Linked DNA regions of Sphingobium yanoikuyae. The protein of the gene in region 1 interacts with the protein of each later gene in a pairwise test. Links are inferred from orthologs where the notes say so. Each region holds a gene or a part of one and is shown on either strand. Other genes may lie near its edges. The genes, in order: def and HH800_RS09905.

What was found.
Region 2: the proteins of def (region 1) and HH800_RS09905 interact in binary tests that used the Escherichia coli proteins (3 or more experiments, as listed by UniProt). The link is inferred for Sphingobium yanoikuyae from one-to-one orthologs.

What each region holds. Positions count from the first base shown.
Region 1 is NZ_CP053021.1:3,368,834-3,383,108, reverse strand. The notes cover bases 11,011-13,746. They hold def (peptide deformylase), read left to right. Parts: upstream 11,011-11,981; coding sequence 11,982-12,512; downstream 12,513-13,746. Other genes in these bases: HH800_RS16400 (hypothetical protein), read right to left, coding at 12,594-13,746; HH800_RS16410 (TetR/AcrR family transcriptional regulator), read right to left, coding at 11,292-11,882; HH800_RS16415 (aromatic ring-hydroxylating oxygenase subunit alpha), read right to left, coding at 11,011-11,183. Outside these bases: bla (class A beta-lactamase), read left to right, coding at 1-111; HH800_RS16470 (DUF962 domain-containing protein), read left to right, coding at 143-508; HH800_RS16465 (GNAT family N-acetyltransferase), read left to right, coding at 562-1,632; HH800_RS16460 (cupin-like domain-containing protein), read right to left, coding at 1,610-2,482; HH800_RS16455 (GNAT family N-acetyltransferase), read right to left, coding at 2,479-3,630; HH800_RS16450 (NAD-dependent epimerase/dehydratase family protein), read left to right, coding at 3,803-4,801; HH800_RS16445 (KpsF/GutQ family sugar-phosphate isomerase), read left to right, coding at 5,100-6,107; kdsB (3-deoxy-manno-octulosonate cytidylyltransferase), read left to right, coding at 6,116-6,916; HH800_RS16435 (histidine phosphatase family protein), read left to right, coding at 6,913-7,506; HH800_RS16430 (hypothetical protein), read left to right, coding at 7,611-8,465; HH800_RS16425 (DUF3885 domain-containing protein), read right to left, coding at 8,880-9,500; HH800_RS16420 (hypothetical protein), read right to left, coding at 9,655-9,993; more of HH800_RS16415, read right to left, coding at 9,990-11,010; more of HH800_RS16400, read right to left, coding at 13,747-14,275. UniProt on the Escherichia coli protein: Removes the formyl group from the N-terminal Met of newly synthesized proteins. Requires at least a dipeptide for an efficient rate of reaction. N-terminal L-methionine is a prerequisite for activity but the enzyme has broad specificity at other positions.
Region 2 is NZ_CP053021.1:1,978,011-1,994,895, reverse strand. What follows is about bases 7,289-10,046. They hold HH800_RS09905 (aspartate-semialdehyde dehydrogenase), read left to right. Parts: upstream 7,289-8,033; coding sequence 8,034-9,059; downstream 9,060-10,046. Other genes in these bases: HH800_RS09895 (alpha/beta fold hydrolase), read left to right, coding at 9,748-10,046; HH800_RS09900 (DUF2238 domain-containing protein), read left to right, coding at 9,068-9,751; HH800_RS09910 (S9 family peptidase), read left to right, coding at 7,289-7,876. Also shown: HH800_RS09935 (TonB-dependent receptor), read left to right, coding at 1-933; HH800_RS09930 (2-dehydro-3-deoxygalactonokinase), read left to right, coding at 941-1,891; HH800_RS09925 (MFS transporter), read left to right, coding at 1,888-3,123; HH800_RS09920 (BNR-4 repeat-containing protein), read left to right, coding at 3,143-4,564; HH800_RS09915 (alpha/beta hydrolase), read left to right, coding at 4,577-5,605; more of HH800_RS09910, read left to right, coding at 5,657-7,288; more of HH800_RS09895, read left to right, coding at 10,047-10,509; HH800_RS09890 (M2 family metallopeptidase), read left to right, coding at 10,568-12,391; HH800_RS09885 (sensor domain-containing diguanylate cyclase), read left to right, coding at 12,423-13,571; HH800_RS09880 (AMP nucleosidase), read right to left, coding at 13,608-15,062; HH800_RS09875 (peroxiredoxin), read right to left, coding at 15,156-15,638; HH800_RS09870 (YqgE/AlgH family protein), read left to right, coding at 15,783-16,343; HH800_RS09865 (hypothetical protein), read left to right, coding at 16,514-16,885.

The DNA.
Region 1 (14,275 bases):
CATGTCTCGCGCGACCAGATCATGGCCCAGGCGGCCCGCGCGGCCTATGATTATTTCCTCTTTGCGCCCAAGCGGCGCGTGGCGCTTAACAAGTTGAACGTCCACGTATAAAAGATGGGGCATAACAGAGAGGATGCCCCTTATGACCCAGATCACCCGGTTCCGGGACTTCTGGCCCTATTATCTGCAGGAACATGCCCGGCCCGCGACGCGCGCCATGCATTATGCCGGGACCAGCCTGGTGGTTGGCATCGCGGCCACGGCGGCCATTACGGGTCGATGGTGGCTGGCCGCAGCCCTGCCGGTCGCCGGCTATGGCTTCGCCTGGGTCAGCCATATGCTGATCGAGCGCAATCGCCCGGCCACCTTCCGCTATCCACTCTGGTCGCTGCGCGCCGATTTCGTGATGCTTCAGCGCTTTCTGACCGGCCATATGCGCCGCGATCTGGTCCGTGCCGGCATCCGCGCCGACGGCACGGTCGATCCGCAGCGCCGCATTCGAGTGTGATCCACAGCACACCCGCTTGATTCCCGCCGCCGCTCTGTCACAAGAGGGGCGCGATGGGGCTCACCGCGACATTCTCCCTGCCGACCGACCGGTCGGCGCTGGCCGCCCGCTGGCAGGCGCTGGAGGCGCGCAGCGATGCGTCCTTCTTCCTGCGCTGGACCTGGGTGGGGGCCTGGCTCGACAGCTATGGCGTGCGGCCCGAACTGCTCGCCGTTACCGACGATGCTGGACAGGATGTCGCGCTGGCGCTGGTCGGCCATGCGATGCGCCCGCGCCTGCTCGGCCCGGTGGCGACGCTCAGCCTCAACCAGTCGGGCGATCCGGTGATCGACCGGCCCTATGTCGAATATAATGGCCTGCTCGCCGCGCGCGGGCAGGAGGTGGCGGCCGTCGCTGCGGCGATCGACGCCATCGCCCGGCGCCGTGACTGGCGTGTGTTGCGGCTGAGCGGCATCGTCCCGGATTCGCCGCTGCTTGGCCTGCCGTCCCGGCGAAAATTGCGGGTCGATTCCTCGCCCGTCTATCAGGTCGATCTCGACGCCGTGCGTGCCGCCGACGGCGACTATCTTTCGCTGCTCAGCAGCAATACGCGCAGCCAGATTCGCCGCGCGATGAAGGATCATGGCGGGCCGTTGCCCGATGTCGCGGTCGGCACGCTGGATGACATCGCCCCCTGGCTGGACGAGATGGCCGCGCTCAACATGGGGCGCCATGCCGACAATGCCTGGGACGATCAGGGCTTTCGCCAGTTCGTCGCCACCATCGCGGCGCGGGGCCTGCCCTCGGGCGCGGTCGAAATGCTGCGCTTTGCCGATGCCGGCGGCGTGGTCGGCCTGCTGGTCAATTTCGTGCAGGACGGGCAGGCGATGAACTATCAGTCCGCCTTTGCCCAGCCGCGCACCGCCAAGGACAAGCCGGGCCTGCTCTGTCACGCCGCTGCCGTCGGCCATTATGCCACGCAGGATTTCCGGCTCTATTCGCTGCTCGCCGGCAAGGATCGCTACAAGCAGAGCCTCTCGACCCGCGAGGAGGCGCTGGAATGGTGGCATGTCGAGCGTTTCAGTCCCCGGCTGGAGGCCGAGGCACTGGCGCGCAGAATCCTTAAACGCCCAGCTTCCGCATGACGCGATAGACGAAGCGGCGAATGCCCTGTTGCTCGGGGCGTTCGCTCACCGCGCCGGTCGGCAAGCCACGCTTGCGCAGCAGGGCGTTGAAACTGTGCAGTTCGCCTTCCGCCACGCTGCGGTCGGACCGCCAGGTGATCGACAGGCTGATCGACACGGCCGGGCCATTTTCCACGAAATGCGGTGCCTTGACCGGCACATGCACGGCCTCGCCGGGGGCAAGCGGGAAGGGGGTGCCGCGCGCCTTGAACCCGTCCTGCCAGATCAGGTTGCGATGGCCGCCATTGTGAAATTCCTCGCTCTTGCGCGCCGGCACCAGTTCCTCGTCGCGCGCCGGGAACACGGTCATCACCTTGGTCCCCATGATCTGCAGCAGGATATTATGCTCCGGGTCCATGTGGAACGGGGTGACGCTGCCGGGGGAGGTCAGGAAGATGAACGCCTCGCGGTGCAGCATCGGCCCGGTGCTGCGCGCGACGATTGGCTCCAGCTCCGCCAGCGCCGCGTCCAGCAACGCGCCATAGGCCGGGTCGCGCTCGACATTCTTGAGCACCGCCCAGCTGCCATTGCTCTCGATCGTGCGGATCGTCTCGCCCAGGCTCAGCCCGTTGGACGGCGTATCCTCCGGCCGCACGCCCAGCGGCAGCTTGCCCAGATTATATTCGACCGCGCTCGCCGGCATCCGCTCGGCCAGCGCCGCCAGCGCATCCAGCGTCAGCAGCGCATGCCCGACCAATTGATGCGTCAGCTTCGTCGGCTGGTCGGGATAGGCGGCGGCAAAGGTGGCGCGCGCGCTGTCCGAAAAATGCGGCGCGTCGGTGGCCGGCGCCATCGGGCTATGCACGGTCATTCCTGTCCTTTCATGCGGCTGGCGATCCGTTCGACCCCGCCGGCCAATGCAAAGGCCGCTGCCCGGCGCAGGCGCGTCGCGCCCTTGCCCTGCAGGGCGATACGATATTGGACGATGCTGCGGCGCTCGGCCCACAGGCTGTCGATCATCGGATGATCGGCGGCGGCGCAACTGTCCATCCAGCCGATCGCCGAGTCATCCTGCACCGCGTGCAGATTGGCGATCTCGATCAGCACGCCGGGCGAAAAGCGCCCCATCTCCTCGTCAAAGGCGATCTTGAAGGAAAAGGCGCCGTCGCCATGGCGGAAATTGACCAGCATCGCGATCGCCCGGCCATCCAGGTCGATGCGCAGGAAATGCAGCCGTCCCGCCGCAAAGGCCGCGGCGCAGGCGGCGCGAAAGAAGGCGATGTCATCGGGCCTGCTCGCCAGTGCGCTGCCCTCGCGGCCCTTCCACCCGGACGCCTCCAGCGCCAGGAAGTCGCCACACCAGCGCGGCAGGTCGGCGCCATCGTCCAGCAATCGCTGCTCGACCGTCCCCAATTCCGCCAGTCGCTTCTGCAGACGGCGGATTTCCTTGCGCTTCTTGGCGCGGACATGGGTTTCCCAATAGGCGTCGGCCGACAGGTCGGATCGCAGCATCGCCCGGTCATGGCGATGCACCTCGCGCCGGCCGCGCCCTTGTTCGACGCACAGTGCTTCCAGCGCGGCGGCATTGGCGCCGGCCGCATCCAGTGCGCGCAGATGCAGGAAATGGGGCGCCCATTCCGCCGCGTCCAGCTGCGCCAGCAGGCTGCGCCACGCTGCCATCTCCTGGCCGCGCCGGATCAGCGGCGCGCCGAAGAAACAATGGTCGTGCATCCAGTTGGCGACGCAGCCGATCGGCAAGCGGCCATGGCGCGCCTGCACCGTCACCGGCAACAGGCCGATCAGTTCGCCATCCGCCTGCGCCTCGATCAGGCGCACGTCTCCATGGCCGGTCGGGCCATTGCCGGCCAGATGGTCGATCGCCGCTGCCAGCAGGTCGGGCGCGTAGAAGGCATTGGGTTCGGCCGCACCCTCCGCCAGCGCCGCCCAGCGCGCGCGCGGGTCCGTCAGCGCCAGGCTGTCGGATGCAAAGGGGGGAGATGGGTGCGCTGCCATGTCCATCGCCTCGCCTTAGCCGGGAAAGATTAGGGAATGCCTAAGTATTCCGCCGCATGGAAGCCTGTATCGAACGGCTTATGAGGGAAAGGGCTTTACATCGCGCGTCGGATTGTCTGTGAACCGCCATGGCTCTGGCGGCGACGCGCCTGTCGGCCCGATCAAGGAGGATGACGCTTTGACGATCCTGGTAACCGGCGCGGCCGGCTTCATCGGCATGGCGGTGGCCGACCGGCTGCTGGCCGACGGGCGCGCCGTGATCGGCATCGACAATCTCAACGACTATTATCAGGTCTCGCTCAAGCGCGATCGGATCGCGGCGCTCGAACAGCGCCATGGCAAGCTGTTCACCTTCGCCGAACTGGACTTTGCCGACATGCCGGCACTTCAGGCGCTGCTCGCCGATCATCCGATCGAGGCGATCGTCCATCTCGGCGCACAGGCCGGCGTGCGCTATTCGCTGATCAATCCCCATGCCTATGTCCAGTCCAACCTGGCCGGCCATGTGAACATGCTCGAACTGGCGCGGGAACGGCGGGTGCGTCATCTGGTCTATGCCTCTTCCTCGTCCGTCTATGGCGGCAACGAGAGCTTGCCCTTCCGGGTGGAGGATCGCACCGATCATCCGGTCTCCCTCTATGCCGCGACCAAGCGGGCGGACGAGCTGATGAGCGAGACCTATGCCCATCTGTTCCGCGTGCCGATGACGGGGCTGCGCTTCTTCACCGTCTATGGTCCCTGGGGCCGGCCCGACATGGCGATGTGGATCTTCACCCAGAAGATCCTCGCCGGCGAACCGATCCCGGTCTTCAACCATGGCCGGATGCAGCGCGACTTCACCTATATCGACGATATCGTCGCCGGGGTGATCGGCTGCCTTGATTCCCCGCCGGGCGATGACGGCGCGCTCAAGGCGGGCGGCAGCCGGGCGCCGCATCGGCTCTACAATATCGGCAATAATCGGCCCGAGGAACTGATGCACCTGATCGCCGTGCTGGAGGAGGCTGTGGGGCGCAAGGCGCAGCTGGACTTCCAGCCGATGCAGCCGGGCGACGTGCCGGCGACCTTCGCCGACATCAGTGCGATTGCCCAGGATATCGGCTTTGCGCCCACCACCGGGATCGAGTCGGGCGTGCCCCGATTCGTCAACTGGTATCGCGACTATCATCGACTGTGAGTGTTGGAACATATGTCGAGTTGTCGAAAAGTTCCTCGGCTTGTCGATGATTTAGCTCATTTCGTCTTGTATTTCTGCCCCATTTCCCCTGCCTTCCGACTTCAGTGCCCCTTGCCGCACTTGCGAAATGGATTGCCATAAGTGCCTGAAACGGCGTAGACAGTTGCAGGGTGCTGATTGCGAAATCGGCCTGGGGTCGCGGAACAAGGGATGGACGCTGCGCTGGCAAGGCGCATCGACACCGCGGGCGTCAGCCGGAGCATGTCGGCGGCGATACGCGGAAAAAAGGGCAAGAAGCGTGTCGACAGTTTCGAAGATCGTTCCTTTCGGCTCGGGTGCGCATATTGTGGAGACGGCGTGCAGCAGTCTCGCCCTGGCAGCCAGGGGGCTCAATACACTCGAAGCCAAATTTTCCGACCGGGAATTTTCCGCCGCCTTCCTGCGGCTCGTCGGTATCATCATCAATGTCCGGGGACGGGTGATCGTCACCGGCATCGGCAAGAGCGGCATCGTCGCGCGCAAGATGACGGCGACGCTCACCTCCACTGGCACGCCGGCGCTGTTCCTGCATCCGGCCGATGCCGGCCATGGCGATCTGGGCATGGTGACGCCGGACGATGTCGTGCTGATGCTGTCCCATTCGGGTGAATCCACCGAACTCGGGCCGATCATCCATTATTGCAAGCGCTTCGGCGTCCCGCTGCTGGCGATGACGGCGCAGGCGCAGAGCACCGTGGCCGAGGCTGCCGATGTCTGCATGCTGATGCCGGCGGTGCGCGAAGCCTGCCCCAATATGCTGGCGCCCACCACATCGACCACCTTGCAGATGGCCTTTGGTGACGCACTGGCGATGTCGCTGATGGAAATGCGCGGCTTTTCGGCCGACGATTTCTACAAATTCCACCCCAATGGCCGTCTTGGGGCGCAGCTCGTCAAGGTGCGCGAACTGATGTCGGCGGGCAGCGACGTGCCGCGGGTGTGCGAGGATTCCTCGCTGCTCGACGCCACGATCGAGATGACCCGTGCGCGCCTTGGCGGCACGGCCATCGTCGACCAGCGTGGCCAGCTGATCGGCGCCTTCACCGATGGCGATCTGCGCCGGGCCGTGACCGGCAAGCAGAATCTGACCGATGCGGTCGGCCGTTTCATGACCGTGACGCCGCAGTCGATCGGTCCTGACGAACTGGCGTCGGAAGCGCTGCGCATCATGCACGATCGCAACATCACCCTGCTGTTCGTGTGCGAGGATGGCGATCTGGTCGGCGCGCTTCACATGCATGATCTGCTGCACGCCGGGGTCGCCTGACCATATTGGTGGTCATTCCGGCGCGGGCGGGGTCGTCCCGCCTGCCGCGCAAGCCGCTACGCCTCATTGCGGGGCGCAGCCTGCTGCATCGCACGATCGCCATGGCGCGCGCGGCGATCGGCGCGCGCGCCGGCGTCGCTCTGGTCGTCGCCACCGATGATGACGAGATTGCGGCCCATGCGCAGGCCGCCGGCTGCGACGCGGTGATGACCGACAGCGCGATCGCCACCGGCTCCGGCCGCGCTCTCGCCGCCGCCCGCGCGCAGGCCACCCAGCCCGACTTCGTCGTCAATCTCCAGGGGGATTCGCCCTTCCAGCCCAAGGGAGCGCTGGGCGCGGTGATCGAGGCGCTGGATGCCGGCGCGCAGGTCGCGACCCCGGTGATCGGGCTCGACTGGGCCGCGCTCGATGCGCTGCGCGAGCATAAGCAACGCTCGCCCTTCAGCGGCACGACCTGCGCCCGCGGTGCGGATGGCCGGGCGCTCTGGTTTTCCAAGACGATCATTCCCGCCATCCGCGATGAGGACAGGCTGCGTGCCGCCGGTCCCATATCCCCCGTCTGGCGCCATGTCGGCCTTTATGGCTATGCCTATGATGCGCTCGCCCGGTTTGAGGCATCGCCGCCCACGGCGCTCGAAAATCTGGAAGGGCTGGAGCAGTTGCGGCTGCTGGAACTGGGCATCGATATCATGACCGTCCCGGTCGATCCGCCTGTTTTCGACAGCAGCGGCATCGATACCGAGGCCGACATCCAGCGGGTCGAGGCGCTGATTGCCGCCCATGGAGATCCGACGCCGGCCCTGTCATGAGCCGGCGCATCTTCGTCATCCGCCACGGCAACACCTTCGCCTCCAGCGCCGATGCGCGCCGGGTCGGGGCCGGCACCGACATTCCACTGGTCGACAGCGGCATGGCCCAGGCCCAGCGTCTCGCCAGCTATTTCGCGGCCCGGTCGCTCGGCGCCGTGCGTCTCTACAGCGGCCCGTTGCTGCGCGCGCGCCAGACCGCGGCGCCGATCGCGGCCGCGCTCGACCATCCGGTCGACGCCATCCTGCCCTGGCTCGACGAGATCGACCATGGCCCGGACGAGGGGCAGCCGGAGGCGACCGTCGTGGCGCGTCTAGGCGAAGCGGTGATCGCCGCCTGGGACCGGGACGGGATCGTGCCCGATGGCTGGACCGTCGACGCCCCCGCGCGCATCGCTGCCTGGCGCACCTGGTTCGCCGCAGAAGGGGAGGGGGCGGAATTGCTGGTCACCAGCAACGGCGCCGCCCGCTTCGCCCTGCTGGCGCTGAGCCTCGCCCATGGCCAGCTCAAGCTGCGCACCGGGGCCTTTGGCGAACTGGTCGTCGATGCGCCGGGCCAGGTGCGGCTGCTGCGCTGGGACGAGCGCCCCTAGGGATTATTCCCGGCCGATCTCCGCAAAGCCCGCGATTGGCCCCCGCTCTCGTTCGGGCCATTCTGTCCCCGCGCAGAATGTTCGAAAGGGGAAGGCGCTTGGCCATGCAGACCGGATATCATCGCAAGATCGCCTGGCTCGCAGGCCTGGTCGCCATGGCGCCGCTGCCGGCGATCGCGCAGGATGCGGGATCGTCGGCAGCGCCTGCCATCACCTCCGGGCCACCGCCGGCGGGCGGCAGCGACCAGGATCTGGCGCTGCAATTGTCCAACCCGGTCGCCTCGCTGATCAGCGTGCCGTTCCAGGAAAATCTCGACTTCGGTGCCGGGGATGATGGCATCAAGTCGACGCTCAACATCCAGCCGGTGGTGCCGATCAGCGTGGGCAAGGACTGGAACATGATCGTGCGCACCATCGTGCCGGTCGTCGCGCAGAATAGCTATCAGGGACCTGGCACGGATGCCTTCGGCCTTGGCGATATCACCCAGAGCTTCTTCTTCTCGCCCAAGGAGAATAAGGGCATCATCTGGGGCGTGGGGCCCGCCATCCTTTATCCCTCGGCAACCGATCGCTATCTGGGCGGGGACAAATGGGGCGCCGGCCCGACCGTCGTGCTGCTCAAGCAGATGGGCCAGAACACGGTCGGTTTCCTCGGCAACCATATCTGGTCGATCGCCGGCAAGGATGACCGTTCCGACGTCAGCGCCAGCTTCATGCAGCCCTTCTTCAGCCACACCACGTCCCACGCCACCACCTATGGCATCAACGCCGAAGCGGCCTATGACTGGAAGGGCAAGGACTGGCTGGTGCCGGTGAACCTTACCGTCACGCAACTGACCAAGGTCGGCGACCAGGCGGTGCAGGTGGGCCTTGGCGGCAAATATTATGCCGTCTCGCCCGACGGCGGCCCCGAATGGGGCATCCGCATGATCTTCACCCTGCTGTTCCCGAAGAAATAGCGGTTTCGCAGTCACGCAGCCGAAGGTCAGCGTCCCTGAAGCGGAGCAACCAACATCCGGAGCCATGGGGCGACAGCCCCGGATATCGGGCGGCTGCGACGCGATGCCAGCTAAATGGCCAGGATGGGTGGTTTCCCGCCATTCCCCTCCCGCAAGCGGGAGGGGCAGCGAGACTTGCGCGCGCAGCGCGTTAGTCGCAGCGGGGTGGGCTTTCGCGATGTCCAGCCCACCCCCTACCCCCCTCCCACCTGCGGGAGGGGGAACAGGCCCGCTTCTGGTCGAGCAACTTTCCTACCCAAGAGCGGACCGACCGCTATCGGGCAGGCCCGGTGGCGATCGACGGGATGAGCGACGCTCAAGGGTGGTTTGCGGACTGTCAGCTTTGGAGGGGCGCGGCGTCAAAAGCAGGCATGATTAAAACAAAATGCCCATTCGCTCCCGATCATAGTCGAGAAGCCATCCATCGAAGGCCGAATACGTATCGCGCAGTTTTGCCGCATCGTCAGCCATTACGTCCATTCCCCGATCATCATAGGCATGGAGCATGATCGAATTAACGGGATCGATCAAAAAAGTCACAACGGGGGCGTTTGGATAGATCGGCATTTCACTAGCAATCGCGTGCCAGAGAATGGTATCACGAGCAGTCTTATTATCGCTCATTTCGTAGCTGCGAACTGTCCACAAATCCACTTCATTGCTATCGGAATCTAGATAAAGTGGGGTGCTCCACTCGTCAATTTGAGCGGCGTTAAAACCAGTATATTTTAGCGCCTCAAAGCCATTCTCTATTTCGGCATTCCCGAGAGCGTTCGGCTCTTGTCCGTTCCAAGCAACCAGACCAACGCAACTCTGACGGAATAGCTTGTCGGCTATTGTTGAAGATCGATGAAGTGCTTGGAGAAAACGAGGAACTGGCTGGCTGATGTTATCGAACTCCTCGCCGCCAAGCTCAAAACGCAACCGCACATCATCCGGGCCTAACCGAGGTGCCCAAAGTCTTGACCATATATTTTCTATGCCAGAATTTGCCATGACGCTCGTTATCAGGATCGACCCGGATGGCGCAATGTCAGCTTACGGGTTCGCCAAACGCCGAACTAACCGGCAACAACGGTCGTCAGCGGTCAAAACCCGATCCTCGTAATTGCTTTGCTGCGCTTGGAATGACGGGGCGGGCCTGCGTCTCTCAGGCGCCTGCCGGGGTCCGGGTAATGTGCATATGCTGGCGCTGGCGGGCGTGGGCGGGTTCCTGGTCGCCCAATATCTCTTCGGTCAGCGAGACATGGGCGAGGGTCAGCATCATGTCCATCAGCCTTTGCTCGGCCGGCGGCAGGGCGTCGATCGGGTAGCGGTCGAGATGGGCGAGGGCGGCGTCGAGCAGGGGCGCGGCCGCCGCGAAGAAGGCGGTGCGGTCGGCGGGGGCGGCATCGCCGCGCCGGGCGGCGCGGGCGATCGATCCGTCGATCGCCCAGCGATCGGCAAAGGGGGCGAGCGCATCGAAACCAGTGGGGAGGAGCGTGGTCATGCCATTGCCTCCGCCCGCGAGACGGGCCGGGGCGCAGTGCCGGCCAGGTCGGCACGATAGGCCTGCACCCGTTCGTCGACGGCGGTGAAGAGGTGGCGGCACAGCGCCTCCTGCGCCTGGAAATGGATATGTTTGAGCGCGCCGCTGTTGAGGCCGCGCTGCCCCGCCTCGATCACGTCGCGATCCTCGGCATGGATGTCGCGCGCGCTGGCCATCGCATATTCGCGGGCATAGCGGCGGCTGGCGCAGTCATCCTCGCCCTTCCAATAGAGGCGGATCACGCCGCGCGAGCGGCGGGCGTCGATCGGCCAGACGGTGTGAGAGAAGGGCTGGGCCGGCGATCCGAGGATGAAGAAATTGGGAAAGAGCGCGAGATAGTCGCGGCTGTGCGGGCCGGCGGTGCCGTCGGCCATGGCGAAGCGGGCGGCGCGGCCGAAGGATTGCGCCTGCACCGGCTGGGGCGCGGGATCGGGATTGGTCCAGATCGTCTGGGTGCGGTGGGGGCCATGAAAGCCCATCTTCACCGGATAGCCGAACGGATTATCCTCCCCCACTGCCGGTGCGCCGGAGCGGGGATGGATGAAACGGAGATGGTAATTTTCCTGGAAATTGTCGTAGGTCAGCTTCCAGTTGGCGTCGATCTCATAGACATATTCGGAGAAGGTGGTGGCCTGCGCCGCCGGGAAGCCGTCGAGCATGGTCGCATAGGGGCCAAGATCATCGCGCAGGCCTTTGTCCGGCGTGCCGAGATGGACGAAGATCAGCCCGCCGCAGATGTCGAGCGCGACGCGGGGCAGGGCGCAGTCGGCCTTGTCGACGAAGAAACGATCGAAATCGGGGGCGGCGAGCAGCGCGCCATCGGTGCCGAACGACCAGCGATGATAGGGGCAGGAGAAAGTCCCGCGCCTGCCGCTTTCCTCCTCGACCAGCTGGGTGCCGCGATGGGTGCAGACATTGTGGAAGGCGCGAATCTCGCCATCGCGGCCGCGCACGATCAGCAGCGACACATTGAGTGCCTCGATCTCGCGGCGGATGAAGCTGCCGCTGTCGGGCAGTTCGCAGACATGGCCGATCTGCAACCAGGCGCGGCGGAACACCGCTTCCCGTTCCAGCTCGAACCAGGCCGGATCATGATAGGGGGCGGCGGGGATCGGCGCGGTGCCGAGCCAGGCCAGACTGTCGTCGCTCATGCCCTGAAAGCCGGGCCGTTCGCCGTGCATCATCGCTCTCCGCTGTCTATCTTTTCGACAGCATGAGCGGGTCAATCTAAATTTGCAACATGATTGTTGTAAATTCCGTCAGTCGTCGGCGATGCCATCCCGGCGCAGCACCCGCTGCTGTTCCTGGCGGAAGCGGGCGATGGTGGCTTCGGTGTCGAGATCGGGGGCGACGCGATGGCGAAAGACGCGCGGGCCGATCAGCGCGCTGGTGAGCAGCATCACGCAATAGACTTCGGCGTCGATCGGCTCGTCGGGGAAGGCGGCGGCAAGGCTGGTGCCGATGCCCGATACCAGGGCGTCCCAATGCGGATAGCTGGCGCGGATGTCGCCGGGTGCGATGAAATCCTCGATCCACAGCGACATGATGGCGGGATTGTCGAGCACGAAGCGGGTGACATAGTCGATCCGCGCCTGGCGCGGCAGTTCCGGGCGGAAGGCGGCGACGATCTGCTGCGAGGACCAGAGCTTCACCGCCGCGACTAGGGCGTCACGATCGGTGAAATGATAATAGATGGTGGTGCGGTTGACCCCGGCGGCGCGGGCGAGGGCGGACAGGGACAGCGCATCGATGCCGCGATCGGCGATCAGCCCGACCGCCAGCTCGATCAGCATCTGGTGGGTATCCTCGAAGGATTTATAGCGGCGCTGCTGTGCGGTTTCGTCGGTCACGCCCCTTCGCCTAGACCCCGCCGGGCGGGGCGGCAAGCGGTGCGTGGGCCAGCGCCCGTCTCGCTTGAAATTTTCCCCCGTTCCGCCTATGTTTTCGCCATGGCCATTCTTCCGATCCTTGAGGCGCCCGATCCGCGCCTGCGTACCATTTCGACCCCCGTAGAGGCGATCGACGACGATCTGCAGCGTCTGATCGACGACATGTTCGAAACCATGTATGACGCGCCGGGCATCGGCCTGGCCGCGATCCAGGTGGGTGTGCCCAAGCGCATCCTGGTGATGGATCTGCAGGAACCGGAATCGGATGAGGAAGGCGCGCCGCCGGTCAAGAAGCCGATGGTGTTCATCAATCCGGAAATCCTGAAGGAATCGGACGAGCAGTCGGTCTATAATGAAGGCTGTCTGTCGGTGCCCGACCAGTTTGCCGAGGTGGAGCGCCCGGCGGTGATCCGCGCGAGCTGGATGGACCGCGATGGCCGCATTCATGAGGAGCAGCTGGAAGGGCTGCTCGCCACCTGCCTGCAGCATGAGATGGACCATCTCGAAGGCGTGCTGTTCATCGACCATCTGTCGCGCCTGAAGCGCGACATGCTGCTCAAGAAGCTGAACAAGGCCCGCCGCGCGGCCTGATCGCGGCTTGACCGCTGGCTGATGGACAAGAAGCGTCCTGCCGCAAGGCGGGGCGCTTCTTTCCTATGTGCGATCGCTGGTTCAAATGTGCGGCAACAGGGCGGCGCGGGTGGCCTTGTTTGCATCCAGCGCGGCATCCAGCAGGGCGATGTGGGTCAGGCACTGTTCCCGATCCTTGCCCTTGTTCTGGAAGGCGGCGCTGACCTGATCGAGCGACAGGCCGGACTGGTCGATCACGCGCTGCACGATCTGGCCGGGGATGGAGAAGCTGCCGCCCGGCGGCGGAAGCACCGGATTGTCGGGCATGGCGATGACCAGATCGGCGACCTGCGCCCGCGCGGGATCCCGCAGATCGGCCGGGATCAGCTCGGGATCGGCAAAGGCGCCATGCTTGGCCGCCTCGGCGCAGGCGTGCCAATGATCGCCCTTGAGCGCGCGTTCTTCCTTCAGCCGCTGGCGCTGCATCGCGATCAGGCTGTCGCCGCCCTTCTGCCGCGCGAGCAGGGCATAGCGATTGCGGATGATGCCGGTCATCGCCTCGACATAGCGGGCGCGGGTCCACCCCATGCCCATGCCGGCGCGCCAGTTGCTGGCGAAGAGCGCATGGACGAGCGGCGCCTGGGCATTGAGCAGGTCGAGCGGGATATCCTTGCCGAAGGCGGCGCGTACCGCCGCCTGCATGTCGGCCGCGACATCGCCCAGACCGCCGGGTACGCGCGGGGCGGTGGCGACGGGGATGTCGCTGGCGCTCGGCAGGCTGGGCATGGGCGATCCATTGTCCTGACAGCGCGCCATGGCACCGAGTAACTGCAGCAGGACGACGCCGAACAGGATGCGACCGCCGAAGGATGCGATCGCTCGGCCCGTGCGTTCCTCGCGCAGGGCAATGCGATGCCAATCCAGCCGTTGCTCCAGTTCGGGATAGTCACGGCGGATCGTCGTTATCAGTTCGTCGACCTTGGCGCCCTGCCACCATAGGGCCCAGCTCTGCCCCGGCCGGGTCGGCTTGGCCAATTGCTGCCAGGCGCGATGGAGCGGGTGGCCTTTCTGCTGCACCTGCTGGGCGAAGCGGTCGGAGGCGAGGCGCCGGTTGATGAAATCGACTGCCGGTGGCGCGTCGATCTGGCCGTCCAGCGCCTCCCAGCCGAACAGGCGCGCGGCCGGGGCGAGCAGCGGCTGGGCGCGGGGCCAGGAGCCGGCCAATATGTTGGCAAGCCAGTCGTCGACGCGGGCATGCAGGTCGATCGCGCCCTGCTGCGCTTCGGCATGGATCCGCTTGATCAGGGTGGTGCCGTTGACGATGTCCGCCGGATGCATCGGTCGATCCTGCGACTCCGCGTCCGGATCGGGATAGAGCAGGGCATGGAGCGCATGGTCGGCGCGGCTTAGATCCTGGATCTCTGCGCGCGTCACCGTCGGCACGATCAGCGCGTCGGCCCCGTCGGGCAGGGGCAGGGCGATCGCATCGCCTGCATCCGCGGCGATCCGGCAATCCGGCGCGATGGGTGGCATGCGCCAATCCGGGGGCGGCGTTGCGGGCACGATCGACAAAGGGGCGGATGCGGTATCGCATGTGGCCGGAAGGGAGCCACTGAAGGCCACGTCCGGCGACGGGACGATGACTTCCATCCCGTCGATCATGATGCCGGGGGGCGGCGCATCGGCCACCTCGCCCGATGCCAGCATCAGGGCCTGGTCGCGAGCGTCGCGCAGCGCGGCAAAGCCATCCCGGTCCTGGTCCGGATCGATGGCGCGCAGCCGGG
Region 2 (16,885 bases), 1.4 Mb from region 1 along the record:
CTAGGCAGCATTCCCTTCTCCGGCAATATCGGCCTGCGTTACACCCGCACCGACCGCGATGCGGTGTCCGCGCTGCGCCGCGCCGACGGCACGTTCCAGCCGGTCACCGCATCGCCCTCCTATGAGGACTGGTTGCCGAGCGCGGTGTTGAAGTTCGACCTGACCGATCAACTGGTGGCCCGTGTCGGTGCGGCCAAGGTCGTCGGCCTGCCGGACTCGCAGGATCTGAGCCCCGGCTTGCTGCTCAACCGCATCGTCTATACCGGGACCGGCGGCAATCCGAACCTCAAGCCGTTCCGCGCCGACCAGTATGACGTGTCGCTGGAATGGTATTTCCGCCAGGGATCGGCGCTGACGGTCGGCCTCTTCTACAAGGATATCGGCTCCTTCCTGACCACCCGCTCGACCTTCGAGGATGTGCCGGGTGAGGCCCAGCAATTCCTGGTCACGCGCAAGGTCAATGGAGAGGGCGGCAAGCTCAAGGGTGCGGAAGTGATGCTGCAGCTGCCGTTAAACTTCCTGGATGGCTTTGCCAGCGGCTTCGGCATTCTGGCGAACTACAGCTATATCGACAGCAGCACGCCGTTCGTGAATGCCCGCACCGGCGCCACCCTGCCGCTGGAAGGGCTGTCCAAGCATAATGCCAATCTGGTCGGCTATTATGAAAAGGACGGGTTCGGCCTGCGCGTCGCCTATAATTATCGCTCGGGCTATCTCGACAGCGTGACGGCGGGTGGCGAAGGCTCCTTCTTCAAGCCCTATGAGACGATCGACGCATCGATCCGCTATGATTTTGGCGCCTTTGGTATCTATGCCGAGGCCGGCAACCTGACCAACGAGAAGCAGATCCGCTATACCGGCGCGCCCGAAGCGATCGCCCTCTATGCCGAGCAGGGGCGCCGCTTCGCCATCGGCGCCAACTTCAAGTTCTGAGGACGGGATGACTATGCTGATCGCGGGCGATTGGGGATCGAGCAACATGCGCCTTCACCTGTGCCGGGTGGAGGAGGGGCGGCTGATCCCGGTCGAGACGGTGCGTGGCAAGGGCGCCAAGGATGTGGCCGATCATGAAACCGCCTTCCGCGCGGCGGCAGGGGACTGGATCGATCGTCATGGTCCGATGCCGGTGCTGCTGTCGGGCATGATCGGGTCGACCATCGGCTGGCGTGAGGCGGCCTATCTGCCTTGCCCGGCCGGGCCAGAGGCGATGGCCGGCGCGTTGCTGCGGTTCGAGGCGGCGGGATGCCCTATCGCGATCGTGCCGGGCCTGTCCTGCCGCAACATCTTCGGCCAGCCCGATGTGATGCGCGGCGAGGAAGTGCAATTGTTCGGCTGGCTGGCGGGCGTGGCGGATGATGATGCCGAACGGCTGATCTGCCTGCCGGGCACCCATGCCAAATGGGTGCGGGTGCGCGGGCGGACGGTGCTGGATTTCGTCACCTCTATGCAGGGGGAAATGCGCGAGCTGCTGCTCGCCCATGGCCTGCTCGGTCGGTCGTTGGCAAAACCCTATGATCCGGCCGCGCCGACCGACATCGCCGCCTTCGATGTCGGAGCCGGGCTGGTGATCGATGATCCGAGCTTGGCGATCGAACATGGACTGTTCGCGCTGCGCAGTCGCATCCTGATGGGCGAACTGACCAGCGACGCCGCGCCTTCCTTCCTGTCCGGGTTGATGATCGGTGCGGAGGTCCGCGACGCGGTCGCCGCCCATCGCGCGCGCGGCATGGCGGTGGACACCATCGTCCTGGTCGGCGCGGAACTGCTGGTCGATCTCTATGGCCGGGTCTGCGATCGCCTGGGGATCGCGATCGAAAAGGCGGCGGGCGACGGCACCGCGCTTGCCGGCCTGTCGGCGATCGCCGCGCGCATGGAGGCCGCCACCGCATGATCGAGGGGAAGGCCCGCAAGATCAGATGGGCGATCCTGGCGATGCTGTTCGCCTCGACCGTGATCAACTATCTCGACCGGCAGGCGCTTTCGATCCTGGCGACGACGGTGCAACAAGACCTGCATATGGACGACATCGCCTATGCGCGCGTCGTCCAGGCTTTCCTCATTGCCTATACCTTCGCCTATCTGATGGCCGGCCGGGTGACCGACTGGCTGGGCACGCGCCTGTCTTTGGCGCTGTTCGTGGGCTGGTGGTCGCTGGCGAACCTGCTGACCGGTTTCGTCCGGTCGGCAGGGGCGCTGGGCGCGGCGCGCTTCGCACTGGGGCTGGGGGAGGCGGGCAACTACACTGCCGGCCCCAAGGCGGTGTCGGAACATTTTCCGCCCAGGGAACGGGGTATAGCGCTCGGCATCTATACGGCCGGGGCGATGATCGGCGCGACGCTGGCGCCACCGCTGATCGCCGGCATCGCGCTGCATTTCGGCTGGCGCGCGGCGTTCATCGCCACTGGCGCGGCGGGGCTTGTCTGGCTGGTCGTCTGGCTGATGGTCTATCCGCGCAGCGCGCCGGAGCCGAAGGAGGAGCGGATCAGCGAGGGCGCCCTATGGGGCCGCATCCTGCGCGACCGGTCGGTCTGGCTGCTTGCCGGTGCCCGTGCGGTCGCCGATCCGGTCTGGTATTTCTACCTCTTCTGGTTTCCCAAATATCTGACCGATATCTATGGCCTGACCCTGATCGCGGTCGCCTCCATAGCGTGGATCGTCTATCTCGCAGCCGATCTTGGCAGCATCGGCGGGGGCTTCTTCTCCAGCCGGTTGATCGCGCGCGGTGTGGCGCCGGCAACCAGCCGCATCATCGTGATGGGCGCGGCCGCGCTGGTGGCGCCGCTCGGCGCGATCGCGGCCAGCCATCCGGCCCTGCCGATCCTGTTCGCGCTCGCCTCTGCCGTGGCCTTCGCCCATCTGGTGTTCCAGATCAATATCAGCACGCTGATCGTCGATCTCTATCCCACCCGAATCGTCGCCACCGTGTTCGGCGTGGTCGCGGCGGGCAGCGGGCTTGGCGGGCTGCTCTCGACCCAATTGGTCGGCCAGCTTGTCGCGGGCGGTGCGTTCGAACGCAGCTTCCTGCTGATGGCGCTGCTCCATCCGATCGCCTTTCTGCTTGCCTTCCTGGCGCTGCGCAGTGCGCGCCGATCCAATGGGGAAGGGCAACTCGTCCACGCATAACAACAAGTGGGAGAGGAAGATGAAGCGTTTCTATGGACTGGCAGGGGGACTGACCCTTGCCGGAACGGCGTCGGCCGCGCTGCTGCTGAGCAATACGGCCACCACGGGCGGCGCCAGCGGATCGACCAGCGCCATCGCCAACTGGGTCAGCCTCGGCAGCCCGCTCCAGGCCACGGCGGAAGAACCGATGGCCGCTGCGCTCGCCGCCAGCATCAGTGTCGAACGGGTGCCGCGAGACGCGGACTCCTCCAACCAGGCCGCCTGGTGGGTGCCGATCGCGCTGGCGCCCGATGGCACGCTCTATGTCGCCTTCGACAGTCCGCCAGCCTCCGGCGCGGCCGGTAGCCATGAGGTCAAGATCGGCAAGCGCGACACGAGCGGCACCTGGACCTTCGCCGTGCTGCGCAATCCGGATGGCACGGTCTGGACCGAGGCGGACGATATCGGCCACAAGCAGCCGACTATCGCGGTCGATGGCGCGGGCGTGCTGCATGTCTGGGCCGACATGCATAATCTGTCGGATGGCATGCGCTATTTCCGCGCCGATGCGCCCGGTGGCATGAGCTTCACCCGCCAGACCGATATTCCCGCTACCGGCCTCTATACCTATCCGGTCGCCAAGCGGGCGCCCAATGGCGACGTCTATCTGATGATCCGCAGCTATGATGCGGCGACCTATGATGGCGAGGGCGAACTGTTTCGCTGGGCCATGTCGGGCAGCAGTGGCGCTTGGAGCCATGTCGGCACCTTTGCCGCCGCCAATGATGCGGTCGTCTATCCCGACGACATGAATTTCGGCGGCGACGGCAGCGTTCATCTGCTGTGGGAATGGGCCAAGTCGCTGCCCCGGTCGCTGCGTCATTATGGCAGCTATCTGCGCTACTCGCCGACCGGCGGCGGCTGGAGCTATGCCGACGGCACGGCGGCGACGCTGCCGGTGGGCCTGGCCAATGCCAAGCTCTTCTTCCTGCCGCTCCAGTCGGGCGAGGTCTTCACCACCGATCAGACGCTCAAGGGGTTGCAGAGCGCCAAGCTGGCGCTTGACGATTATAATCAGCCGACCATCGCCTATCGCTATCGCCCGACCGACGGCAGCGGCGACGCGAATTTCGACGTCTGGCGCGTGCGCTGGAGCGGCACCGGCTGGACCAGCCGGGAAAAAATCTTTGCCGCCAGCAACAATGTGCCCGCAGCGCTGGGCATATCGCGCACGGCGGCGCAGGTCCGCGTCTATTTCGCTACCACCGGCGAAGGGCTGCGACAGGGGCTCAAGACATCGACGGCGTCGGGCTGGACCATCACCGACCTCGCGCCCGGCAAGGCGATAACCCGGCTTGCCACGGTGCCGCTGTCGGCCGACACCGATATCATCTACGGCGCCGCGCCGACCGATGTGAACAGCACCACCGGCAGCGTCTATCTGACGCAGGTCACGAACTGAAAGGGAGACGGGATGATCGGCAGTCGACGCGAATTTCTGGCGGCGGTGGCAAGTTCACCGCTGTTCGGCCGCTTTTCCGCGGCCACCGACGAGCCGACCCAGATCATCCCGCTCTGGCCCGACGGCGTGCCGGGCGGCAAGATGCCGGCCGTCACCGAAGTGGTGGACGACCAGATTGACACGCTGGGCTATCGCTACCGCGTCGGCATCCATGTGACGCGGCCGACCCTGTCCTGGTTCGCGGCGGCCAAGCCCACGGGCGCGGCAGTGCTGATCATTCCTGGCGGCGGCTATTCGCGGGTCGGCATTGATCGGGAAGGCTATGAATGTGCGCGCTGGATGGCCGACATGGGCATCCATGCCTTCGTCCTGCGCTATCGCCTGCCGGCCGATCGCTGGGCGGCGGGCGCCGATGTCGCTCTACAGGATGCGCAGCGGGCGATGCGGCTGATCCGGGCCGGGCGCAGCGGCGGCTGGACCGTCGATCCGCAGAGGGTGCTGGTGCTGGGGGGCTCCGCCGGCGGTCATCTGGCCGGGAGCCTGTGCATGCGGCCCAATGACCGCATCTATCCGATGGCGGAAAGTGCGGACCATCTGTCGGCCCGGCCGGACGGGGCAATCCTGCTCTATCCGGTAGTGACGATGGCCGGCGCCACCAATGGCGGGAGCCGAAGGTCGCTGATCGGCGACGATCCGACTGAAGCGCAAATAGCTGCCTATTCGCTGGACAAGATCGTGGCGTCGACCACGCCGCCGATGATCCTGTTCCATTCGGTCCATGACCGCACCGTGCCGGTAGACCAGTCGCTGACCCTGTTCGGGGCGGTGCGGGCCGCGCAGGGGGGCGATCGACATGCATCTGTTCGACGAGGGCAGCCATGGCGTCGGCCTGCGCGGCGATCCGGCCCAGCCCTTTGCCGACTGGCCGACAATCGCGCGCAAATGGCAGGTGCGGAGCGGGCTGGTCTGAGTGTTGGGGGGGGGCGTGGCAGGAGGACATATTCTTCCAACCGATTGATCTTTTCCGTCGCATCGCGCTAAGCCCGGCCGATATTGTGGCGCCCGATCGGGCGCTGCCCGGAAAGGATGAGCATGTCCCCATATCTGAAGGCCGGCGCTGCGTTGGGCGCCTTGCTGCTGCTTCCCGTCACCGCCGCGCAAGCGCAGGAAAAGCTGACGCTGGAGCGTGTGTTCGCAAGCCCCGACCTTGCCGGCCCGCAGCCGCGTGCGCTCAAGCTCTCGCCCGACGGCAAGCTGGTAACCTTGCTCAAGCCGCGCGCTGACGAGAAGGAGCGGCTCGACCTGTGGGCGATCGACACCGCGACCGGCGCCGAGCGCATGCTGGTTGATTCGAAGAAGACCGGCAGCGGCGCGGAACTGAGCGAAGCGGAAAAGATGCAGCGCGAGCGCGACCGCTCGGTCGCCGGCAGCACCGGCATCACCAGCTATGACTGGTCGCCCGATGGCAAGACCATCCTGGTGCCGGTCGATGGCGATCTCTATCTCGCCGCGCTTGACGGCAAGGTCACCCGCCTCACCGACACGCCGGACGGCGAGCTCAATGGCGTGGTCAGCCCAAAGGGCGGCTTCGTGTCGTTCGTGCGGGGCGGCAACCTGTTCGTGCAGCCGATGAATGGCCGCGAGAAGCAACTGACCCAGGGCGCGAGCGAGACGCTCAGCTGGGGCGTATCGGAGTTCGTGGCGCAGGAGGAAATGGACCGACGCACCGGCTATTGGTGGTCGCCTACCGATGCACAGATCGCCGTGGCGCGGGTCGATGAAAGCCCGGTCGGCATCGTCACCCGCACCGCGATCGGCGGCGAGGGGACCAAGGTCTATCAGCAGCGCTATCCCGCAGCCGGCACGCCCAACGCCATCGTCGACCTGTTCGTCATGAACGCGGACGGCTCCGGCCAGGTCCAGGTCGACCTCGGCGCGGACAAGAATGTCTATCTCGCCCGCGTCGACTGGTCGAAGGATGGCAAGACCCTCTATGTCCAGCGCGAAAGCCGGGACCAGCAGCGCCTCGACCTGCTTGCGGTCGATCCGACGACCGGCAAGGCCAAGATCGTCCTCACCGAAACGTCGAAAAGCTGGATCAACCTCAGCAATAATTTCACGCCGCTGAGCGACGGCAGCTTCCTGTGGTGGTCGGAAAAGACCGGCCATGGCCATCTCTATCACGTCCGGAACGGCAAATGGACCGCGCTGACCAGCGGCGAATGGGAAGTACGCGATATTGTCGGCGTGGATGAGGACAAGGGCCTGGTCTATTTCACCGGCAATCGCGAGACGCCGCTGGAGCAGCAGCTTTATGTCACGTCGCTAGCCAAGGCCGGTCCGCTGAAGGCGCTGACCGCCAAGAGCTGGTGGAACGATGCGGTGATGGATGGTGCGGCGAGCCGGATCGTCGTCTCGCGCCAGAATGCCGACCAGCCCAAGCAGGTCTATCTGGCTGATAGCAGCGGCAAGCAGCTGCAGTGGATTTCGGAAAATGCGCTGAAGGGCGATCATCCCTATGCGCCCTATCTGGCGAGCCATGCCAGGACCGTGTTCGGCACCGTCAAGGCGGCCGATGGCAGCACCCTCTACACCAAGATGCTGACCCCGCCGATGCAGCCGGGCAAGCGCTATCCCGTCTTCATGATCCATTATGGCGGTCCGGGTGCTGGGCGCCAGGTGACCAACACCTGGAGCGGCGCGCTCAACCAATATCTGGTCGACCGGGGCTGGATCGTCTTCTCGATCGACAATCGCGGCACGCCCGATCGCGGCAAGGCATTCGAGGACCAGATCCATCGCGCCATGGGCACGGTCGAGGTCGACGATCAGTTGAAGGGCGTCGAATGGCTGAAGGCCCAGCCCTTCGTCGATCCCGAGCGGATTGCTACCTATGGCTGGTCCTATGGCGGCTATATGTCGCTCAAGCTGGCGGAAAAGGCGCCGGGCACCTTCGCCGCGATCGTCTCGGGCGCGCCGGTGACGAAATGGGAGTTTTACGACACTCATTATACCGAACGTTATCTGGGCCAGCCGCAGGACAAGGCGAGCGCCTATCCGGGCTCCGACGCGGTCGATGATGCGGTGAAGATCAAGGATCCGCTGCTGCTGATCCACGGCATGTCTGACGACAATGTCGTGTTCGACAATTCCACCGCGCTGATGGCCAAGATGCAGGGGGCGGCCGTGCCGTTCGAACTGATGGTCTATCCGGGGCAGACGCACCGCGTCGGCGGTCCCAAGATCAGCGTTCACCTCTGGACCACGATCGAGAATTTCCTGCGCGATCAGGGTGTCGATCCGGCCAAGTGAAGGCCGGGCGTGAGGAGTAAGGGAGAGGTGGTGTCGGCCGTGCTGACGCCACCTCCCACCCCGTGACTATCGTTGGCAATAGCCCTTCTATCTGGACAAATCGCGCCACTGCGCTATGCGCCACCCCGCAATACTGCATGGAGTGGAGTGTTAAGTCATGGGTTATAAGGTCGTCGTCGTTGGTGCCACCGGTAATGTGGGCCGCGAGATGCTGACCATTCTCGCCGAACGCGAATTCCCGATTGACGAGATCGCGGCGGTTGCATCGCCCCGGTCGCAGGGCACCGAAATTGATTTCGGTGACACCGGCAAGACACTCAAATGCAAAAATATTGAACATTTCGATTTCACCGGCTGGGACATTGCCCTGTTCGCGGCCGGCTCCGGCCCGACCGCCGAATATGCGCCCAAGGCGGCTGCGGCCGGCTGCGTCGTGATCGACAATTCGTCGCTCTATCGCATGGACCCGGACGTGCCGCTGATCGTGCCCGAAGTGAACCCGGACGCGATCGATGGCTATGTGAAGAAGAACATCATCGCCAACCCCAACTGCTCGACCGCGCAGATGGTCGTGGCGCTCAAGCCGCTGCATGACGCCGCCAAGATCAAGCGCGTCGTCGTCGCCACCTACCAGTCGGTGTCGGGCGCCGGCAAGGAAGGCATGGACGAGCTGTTCGAGCAGTCGCGCAACATCTTCGTCGGTGATCCGGCCGAGCCGAAGAAGTTCACCAAGCAGATCGCCTTCAACGTGATCCCGCACATCGACGTCTTCCTGGACGATGGTTCGACCAAGGAAGAATGGAAGATGGTTGCCGAAACCAAGAAGATCCTTGATCCCAAGATCAAGCTGACCGCGACTTGCGTGCGCGTGCCGGTGTTCGTCGGCCATAGCGAAGCGATCAACATCGAGTTCGAGAATGAGATCTCGGCCAAGGAAGCGCAGGACATCCTGCGCGAAGCGCCGGGCATCATGCTGGTCGATAAGCGCGAGGACGGTGGCTACATCACGCCGATCGAATGCGTCGGCGATTTCGCGACCTTCATCAGCCGCGTGCGTGAGGATTCGACCATCGAGAACGGCATCAACCTGTGGTGCGTCAGCGACAATCTGCGCAAGGGCGCGGCGCTGAACGCAGTGCAGATCGCCGAACTGCTGGGCCGTCGCCACCTCAAGAAGGGCTGAGCCTGCACATGATCGCCGGCGCTGTCGCGACGTGGAAGGCTCTTCCTGTCGCGCAGCGCCGGATGATCGCCGCCTTGCTGGTGGCGATCGGGCTGGCCAATGTCGCGCAGCCCTTTCCCGACCTTGCCCCGTTGCAGCATGGGCCGACGTTGCTGCTGACGTTTGCCACGCCCTGGCTGCTGTGGCGCTGGCCGCTCTCGACCGGATCGGTCGGCTGCATCTGCCTGTTCCTGCTGCTCCACACCTGCGGCGCGCGCTGGATCTATTCCTATGTGCCCTATGACGATTGGGCGCGGATGCTCAGCGGTCATGATATTTCCAGCCTCCTCGGGCTGCAGCGCAATGCTTATGACCGGCTCGTCCATTTCGCCTTTGGGGCATTGCTGACCGCACCGGTGGCGGAGATTGCGCGACGCAAGGGCGGCCTATGCCATGGCTGGAGCCTCGCCTTCGCCTTTGCCGCGATCGGCCTCGGCAGCGCGCTTTACGAGATATTCGAATGGCTGCTGACGGTGATCGCCGCCGGCGAGACGGCGGATTATTATAATGGCCAGCAGGGCGATGTGTGGGATCCGCAGAAGGACATGGCCGCCGCCCAGATCGGCAGCGCCCTTGCCCTGATCGCGCTCTTGCGCGGGCGCGGCGGAGATCCTATCGGCGAGACCCCAAGCCCCGAAGGACCAGCGCAATGACCGACCTCCAGATCGAACGCCATGATATCAAGGGCCTGGGCGGCCTGCCGATCGCGGTGCATGTCGTGGGACAGGGACGCGATTTGGTGCTGATCCACGGCTATTTCTCCAACGCCTGGACCAACTGGATCCGCTATGGTCATGCCGCCAAGCTGGTGGAGGCGGGTTTCCGCCTGATCATGCCGGACCTGCGCGGTCATGGCGAAAGCGGCAAGCCGCATGACGCTGCCGCCTATCCGGCCGATGCGCTGACCGACGACAATCTGGCGCTAGTCGAGCAGATGGGCCTCACCGACTATGACCTCGGCGGCTATTCGCTGGGCGCGCGCACGACCGTGCGGATGCTGGCGCGCGGCGCGACGCCGCGTCGGGTGATCCTGGCCGGCATGGGCCTGCGCGGGCTGACCAAGACGCTCGACAAGGGTGGTTATTACAAGAAGGTGCTGACCAATCTCGGCACGTTCGAGCGCGGCACGTCGGAATGGATGACGGAGGCGTTCCTCAAGACTACCAAGGGCGACCCGGTGGCGATGCTGCATATCCTCAATACCTTCGTCGATACCGACGAGGCGACCATTGCCGGCTTCCAGCAGCCGACCGAGGTGATCTGCGGCGCCGACGATCAGGACAACGGCATCGCGCAGGAACTGGTCGATGCGCTGCCGAACGGCCGCTATGTCGAGATTCCGGGCAATCATATGAACGCCGTGACCCGCAAGGAGCTGGGCCAGGCGATGGTCGATTTCCTGACCGCTTGACTGTCTCGTCCGCCTAATCCACCTTGGCCCCATAAGAAGACCTGAGGGGCCAAGTTCCATGAAAATCGCCATTTCGATCGCCGCGCTTGCGGCTGCCCTTGTTGCATCGCCGGTGCTGGCGCAGCAGGCGCCGACCGCGCAGCAGGCGACCGCTGCCGAGGCGGAAGCCTTCCTGACCAAGGCGGAGAAGGCGCTGTTCGATCAGTCGCTGATCAGCAGCCGCGCCGCCTGGATCAACGCGACCTACATCACCGACGACACCGACGCGCTCGCTTCCTATTTCGGCGCGATCGATACGACGATGCGGGTCGATTATGCGCTGGAGGCGGCAAAGTTCGCGACCGCGCCGGGCCTGACCGAGGAAACCAAGCGTCGCCTGACGTTGCTGCGCACGGCGCTGACCCTGCCCGCGCCGACCACGCCGGGGGCCTCGCAGGAGCTGAACGATCTCGCGACCAAGCTGCAGTCCACCTATGGTAAGGGCAAGGGCACGCTGAACGGCCAGCCGATCAACGGCAGCGACATTGAAGAGAAGATGGGTACGGACCGCAATCCGGACGAGCTCAAGGAAATGTGGGTCAGCTGGCACGACAATGTCGGCGCGCCGATGCGCGGCGACTATGCCAAGCTGGTTACGATCGCCAACCAGGGTGCCAAGGAACTGGGCTTTGCCGACACCGGCGCGATGTGGCGGTCGAAATATGACATGCCGGCCGATGACTTCGCCAAGCTGACCGACAAGATCTGGGCCGAGGTGAAGCCGCTCTACGATGACCTGCACTGCTACACGCGTACCAAGCTCAACGAGAAATATGGCGATGCGGTCCAGTCCAAGACCGGGCCGATCCGCGCGGACCTGCTCGGCAATATGTGGGCACAGGAATGGGGCAATATCTATGACATCGTCGCGCCCGCCGGTGCCGGTGACCTCGGCTATGACGTCACCGACCTGCTGACGGCCAAGAATTACGATCCCATCAAGATGGTGAAGACGGGGGAGGGCTTCTACAGCTCGCTCGGCTTCGCGCCGCTGCCCCAGACTTTCTGGGATCGCTCACAGATTACCAAGCCGCGCGACCGCGAAGTGATCTGCCACGCCTCCGCCTGGGATCTGGATAACAAGGACGATATCCGGATCAAGATGTGTACCAAGGTGAATGGCGACGATTTCGTCACCATCCATCATGAGCTGGGCCATAATTATTACCAGCGCGCCTATAATATCCAGAAGCCGCTCTATCTCGACGGCGCCAATGACGGCTTTCATGAGGCGATCGGCGATTTCATCGCGCTGTCGATCACGCCCGACTATCTGGTGAAGATCGGCCTGCTCGATCCGGCCAAGGTGCCGGGCACCGACAAGGATCTGGGTCTGCTGCTGCGCCAGGCGATGGACAAGGTCGCCTTCCTTCCGTTCGGCCTGCTTATCGACAAATGGCGCTGGGGCGTGTTCGACGGATCGATCCCGGATTCCAAATATGAGTCGGCCTGGACCGACCTGCGCCGTCAGTATCAGGGCATCGTTCCGCCGGTGTCCCGTGACGAGACGAAGTTCGATGCCGGCGCGAAATTCCATATCCCCGGCAACACGCCCTACACCCGTTATTTCCTGGCGCGCGTGCTGCAATTCCAATTCTATGAGGCGGCCTGCCGTCAGTCCGGCTGGAAGGGACCGCTCCATCGCTGTTCCTTTTATGGAAACAAGGCGGTAGGCGAGAAACTTGATGCCATGTTGAAGATGGGTGCATCCAAGCCCTGGCCCGATGCGCTGCAGGCCTTCACCGGCAGCCGCGAGATGTCGGGCAAGGCGCTGGTCAATTATTTCGCGCCGCTTCAGACATGGTTGAAGACGCAGAATAAGGGCAAGTCCTGCGGCTGGTAAGTCGCCGTAAAAATTGGTAAATGGCCGGCGCATGAGCGCGCCGGCCGTTATTCTTTCCCTGCTTTTCGGTACTGCCCTGGTGATGACCATCGCCATGGGTGTTTCATGGCTGCATTTCGGCCGCCAGAGGCATGTGCTGACCTGGACCGCATCCTATGCGGTCGCCATCCTCCAATGGATCGCCAATGCAGGTGGCTATTTCCTGCACAGCCGCTGGCTGTTCATCCTGACCGGCATCGGCCTCATTGTCAGCGCGTCGCTACTGGCGATCGGCATCCGTCAGCGGTCGGGCCGCCCCTTGCAATTGCTTGCCTTTGCCGTCCCGGCTGTCCTGGTGAGCCTGGCGATGGCGATTGCGATCGGGCCGGTGGGCAGTCAGATCATGCAGGGGATGATCATTCCCGCCTATGTCGGTCTGCTCATGGCGGTCAGTGCGCTGTCGCTCTGGCCGCGCAATCGGTCCTTCACGCCGCCCGAGCTGGCCTTCTTTGCCGCGCTGCTCGCCTTTGCCCTGGGCCAGCTGGCGCTGGCCACATCGGCAGCCCTGATCCGCGGCCCGGAGGAGGGCAAGGAACTCTATCGCGCGATCCTGGGGCTGTTCATGCCGACCGTCTATGTCGGCACGGCGGTCACGGCCGTGCTGGTGGTGGCTGGGGACCTGGCCCAGCAGCTTCGGCAGCAAATGATGCATGACCCGCTGACCAACGTCCTCAATCGTCGCGGTATCGAAGAAGCGGCCGAACGGGCGATCGCCAACGCCCGACGGCAGGGGCGACCGGTTGCGCTGGTCATTTGCGATCTGGATGGCTTCAAGGGGCTGAATGACGGCTATGGTCATATGGCGGGCGACGCAGCACTGCGCGGCTTTGCTCATTTGCTGACCAATGCGGTGCGGCGCGGTGATGTGGTTGGCCGCCTGGGTGGCGACGAGTTCGGCCTGCTGATGGTCGACACCGGCGCGGAAGTCGCGGCCGATGCGATGGAGCGCGTGCGGGCGGAAATCAGCTGCCTGCGCCTTGGTGAGGCGCCCCAGGCGCTGCTGCGGGCGAGCTTTGGCGTTACCGATTTGCGACCGGATGATCGGGAACTGGACGACCTGGTCGCGCGAGCGGATGCGGCGCTTTATGCCGCGAAGCGAGAGGGCAAGAACCGGGTCACGGTATCCCGCGCCGCCGCCTGATCCGTCGGATCGGGCGACAGCGCGGACATTCCGGCCTTACCGGAAGGGGGGCTCGTTGAAGGCACGCAGCTTACGGCTGTGCAGCTTGGGGCCTTCCTGGCGCAACAGTTCGCAGGCCATCAGTCCGACGCGCAGATGGCCGGCAATGGCTTCCTCATAGAAACGGTTGGCCTGGCCGGGCAGCTTCAGTTCGCCATGGATCGGCTTGTCCGACACGCAGAGCAACGTGCCATAGGGAACGCGGAAGCGATAACCTTGCGCCGCAATCGTCGCGGATTCCATGTCGATGCCGACCGCGCGCGACAGGCTGAAGCGCAGGGCGGAGCTGGAATAGCGCAATTCCCAGTTGCGATCGTCGGTGGTGACGACCGTGCCGGTGCGCAGGCGGCGCTTGAAATCCTCCGGATTGCCGCCGCCCAATATCGCTTCGGCGGCGCTCGCCATTGCGACTTGGACCTCGGCGATCGCCGGCACCGGGATTTCCGGCGGTAGCATCTCGTCCAGCACATGGTCGTCGCGCAGATAGGCGTGGGCCAGCACATAGTCGCCGATCCGCTGGCTGGGTCGCAAGCCGCCGCAATGGCCGATCATCAGCCAGGCTTCGGGACGCACCACCGCCAGATGGTCGCAGATGGTCTTGGCGTTGGATGGACCGACACCGATGTTGACAAGGGTGATGCCACTGCGATCCGGTGCGATCAGATGATAGGCCGGCATCTGATGCTTGCGCCAAGCGCTGTCGGCGATCATCTGGGCCGGGTCCGCCGTTTCAGGCGTCACGAAGACGCCGCCGGCACCGGATAGCGCGGTGAAGCGGCTGTCAGGACGCTGCAGTTCCTTGCACGCCCAGTCCACGAACTCGTCGACATAGCGATGATAGTTGGTGAACAGGATATAGCGCTGCACATGCTCGGCCGGGGTACCGGTATAGTGCTTCAGGCGCGCCAGCGAGAAATCGGTGCGCAGCCCGTCGAACAGGGCGAGCGGGCGGTCCCCTTCGGCATCGGGCGTGAACAGTCCGTCGGCGATCTCGTCGCCGATCTCGGCCAGTTCCGTTGCCGGGAAGTGGCGCGCCAACTCGGTCGGCGGCGTGCCGTCGAGCGCATTGATGTCGAGCCCGTCGAGGACATAGGGGAAGGGGATCTGCTGATCCGACAGGCCTGTTTCGACCTCCACACCATAGTCGCGGACCAGAAGGTCGATCTGTTCGGCGAGATAATCGGCGAACATGGCGGGCCGGGTGACCGTGGTCACATAGCGACCGGGCTTCGACAGGCGCGCGAAGGAGCGGCCCGGCGGTGGCGCCTGGCTGTCATCCTGATAGGTGACCCGCAGTTCGGGATAGCAGAAGCGCCGGTCGGCCCGCGCCTCGGGCGGCGGGATGCTGCCGTCGCGGGCATAGGCACGCATGGCCTCCCGCAGATTTTCGATGGATGTCTGATAGATGGCGTCGAGTTGCGCGACGATCGCTGTGCCGATGCTCTGTGTCATCACCTCTTGCTACCGCACTTGTGTGACGGAAGGAAGATGCCAGCGAAACAATCGCGCGCCCGACCGATCCGGCCGGGCGCGCGACCGGAAAATTCAGAGCTGTTCGAGCATGAAGTCAGCCGAGGAGACCTTGAAGTCGCCCGGTGCTTCGACGTTCAGTTCCTCGACGACACCGTCCTTGACGATCATCGAGAAGCGCTGGCCGCGCTCGCCAAGGCCGAACTTGCTGCCGTCCATGGTCAGGCCCACGGCCTGCGCGAAGCTGCCATTGCCGTCTGCCAGCATGGTCACCTTGTCATCGGCGCCGGCCGACTTGCCCCATGCGCCCATGACGAAGGCGTCGTTGACGGCGGTGCAGGCGATTTCATCGACGCCCTTGCCCTTGAGGGCCTCGGCCTTTTCGATGAAGCCGGGCAGGTGCTTGGCCGAGCAGGTCGGCGTGAAGGCGCCGGGCACCGAGAAGAGGGCGACGGTGCGGCTCGCGAAATAATCATCCGAAACAACCTGTTCGGGGCCGTTTTCGGTCATCTTCGTGAAGGTCGTGCTGGGAAGGCGGTCACCCTTGGCGATGGTCATATCTTGTCTCCTGGCCTGTGGCGTCGCGGAGTTCGTTGCTCGCGCCTTCGCTGTCAAGGGTGCGGGCGCGGAATATGGCACGATGCCCCTTTGTCGCGACGGTCGCCGATTGGCATCGTCGCGATTGTGCCTATATTCGCTGGCATGACCGATCCGCGCTTTTTTGGCGGCCGCTTCCTTCTGGCATTGCCGGGCATGGAGGATGAGCGCTTCGACCATTCCGTGATTGCGCTGTGCGTGCATGACGAGGATGGAGCGCTGGGTATTTCCCTGAGCGAGGAGGTCGAGGGGGTCGGCTTGCGCGATCTGCTCCAGAGTTTCGATATCGACGCTTCGGCCATTCCTGACCAGCCCGTCCTGAAAGGCGGACCGGTGGAGCCGCGGCGCGGCTTCGTGCTGCATTCGCTCGACTGGGCCGGGCAGGATATGGTGCAGTCCGGGCCGGACTGGGGCCTTTCCGGCTCGCTCGACATATTGAAGGCCATTGCCGAAGGACGCGGCCCGAGCCGCTATCTTGTCGCGCTGGGCTATGCGGGCTGGGGCGCAGGCCAGCTGGAACGGGAAATGGCCGGCGAAAGCTGGTTCCTGGCCGAGGGCGATGCGGCGCTACTGTTCGACACGCCTGCGCACCGCAAATGGCGCGCCGCCTATGCCGCTGCGGGGGTCGATTCGGCCCATCTGGTGAGCGGCGGCGGGTCGGCCTGACTTTTTGATCCGTTGCGCTGTCGATTTCCGGCCGTTTCAGGGACAGAACAACAACAGCCATTGGCCGCTTGTTCTGGCATCGTAACTGAACCGTTTAGGGTAAATTCGCCTTAACCATAGCGCGATAGATTGCAGCAATCGGTTCCGCTCATTCTCCGTCTCTGGGGAATATGCGGGGTTATTTCATGAAGAAGATTATCTGTGCGGCGCTTGCCGCAGCGATGCCACTCGCGCCGGCGTCGGCGGCGACCTGCTGGAAGAAGGATCATGTCGAGGCGGCACAGGTCCGCAATTTCGAGATGATGCTGATGGTGTCGGCGCTTCGCTGCAACACGAGTGCCTATGATTTCCTGCCGGCCTATAACCAGTTCGTGCGCGACAAGCGGGCGGCGCTGGTCGAGGTGAATGACGCGCTGCGCAGTCACTTCGCGGATGTTGCGGGGCTGGAGGGCGGCCTCGATGCCTATGATGATTATGTGATCATGCTGGCGAACAGCTATGGCGCGGGTGCCGGCGGGCTGGAATGCCGGGATCTCCAGGCG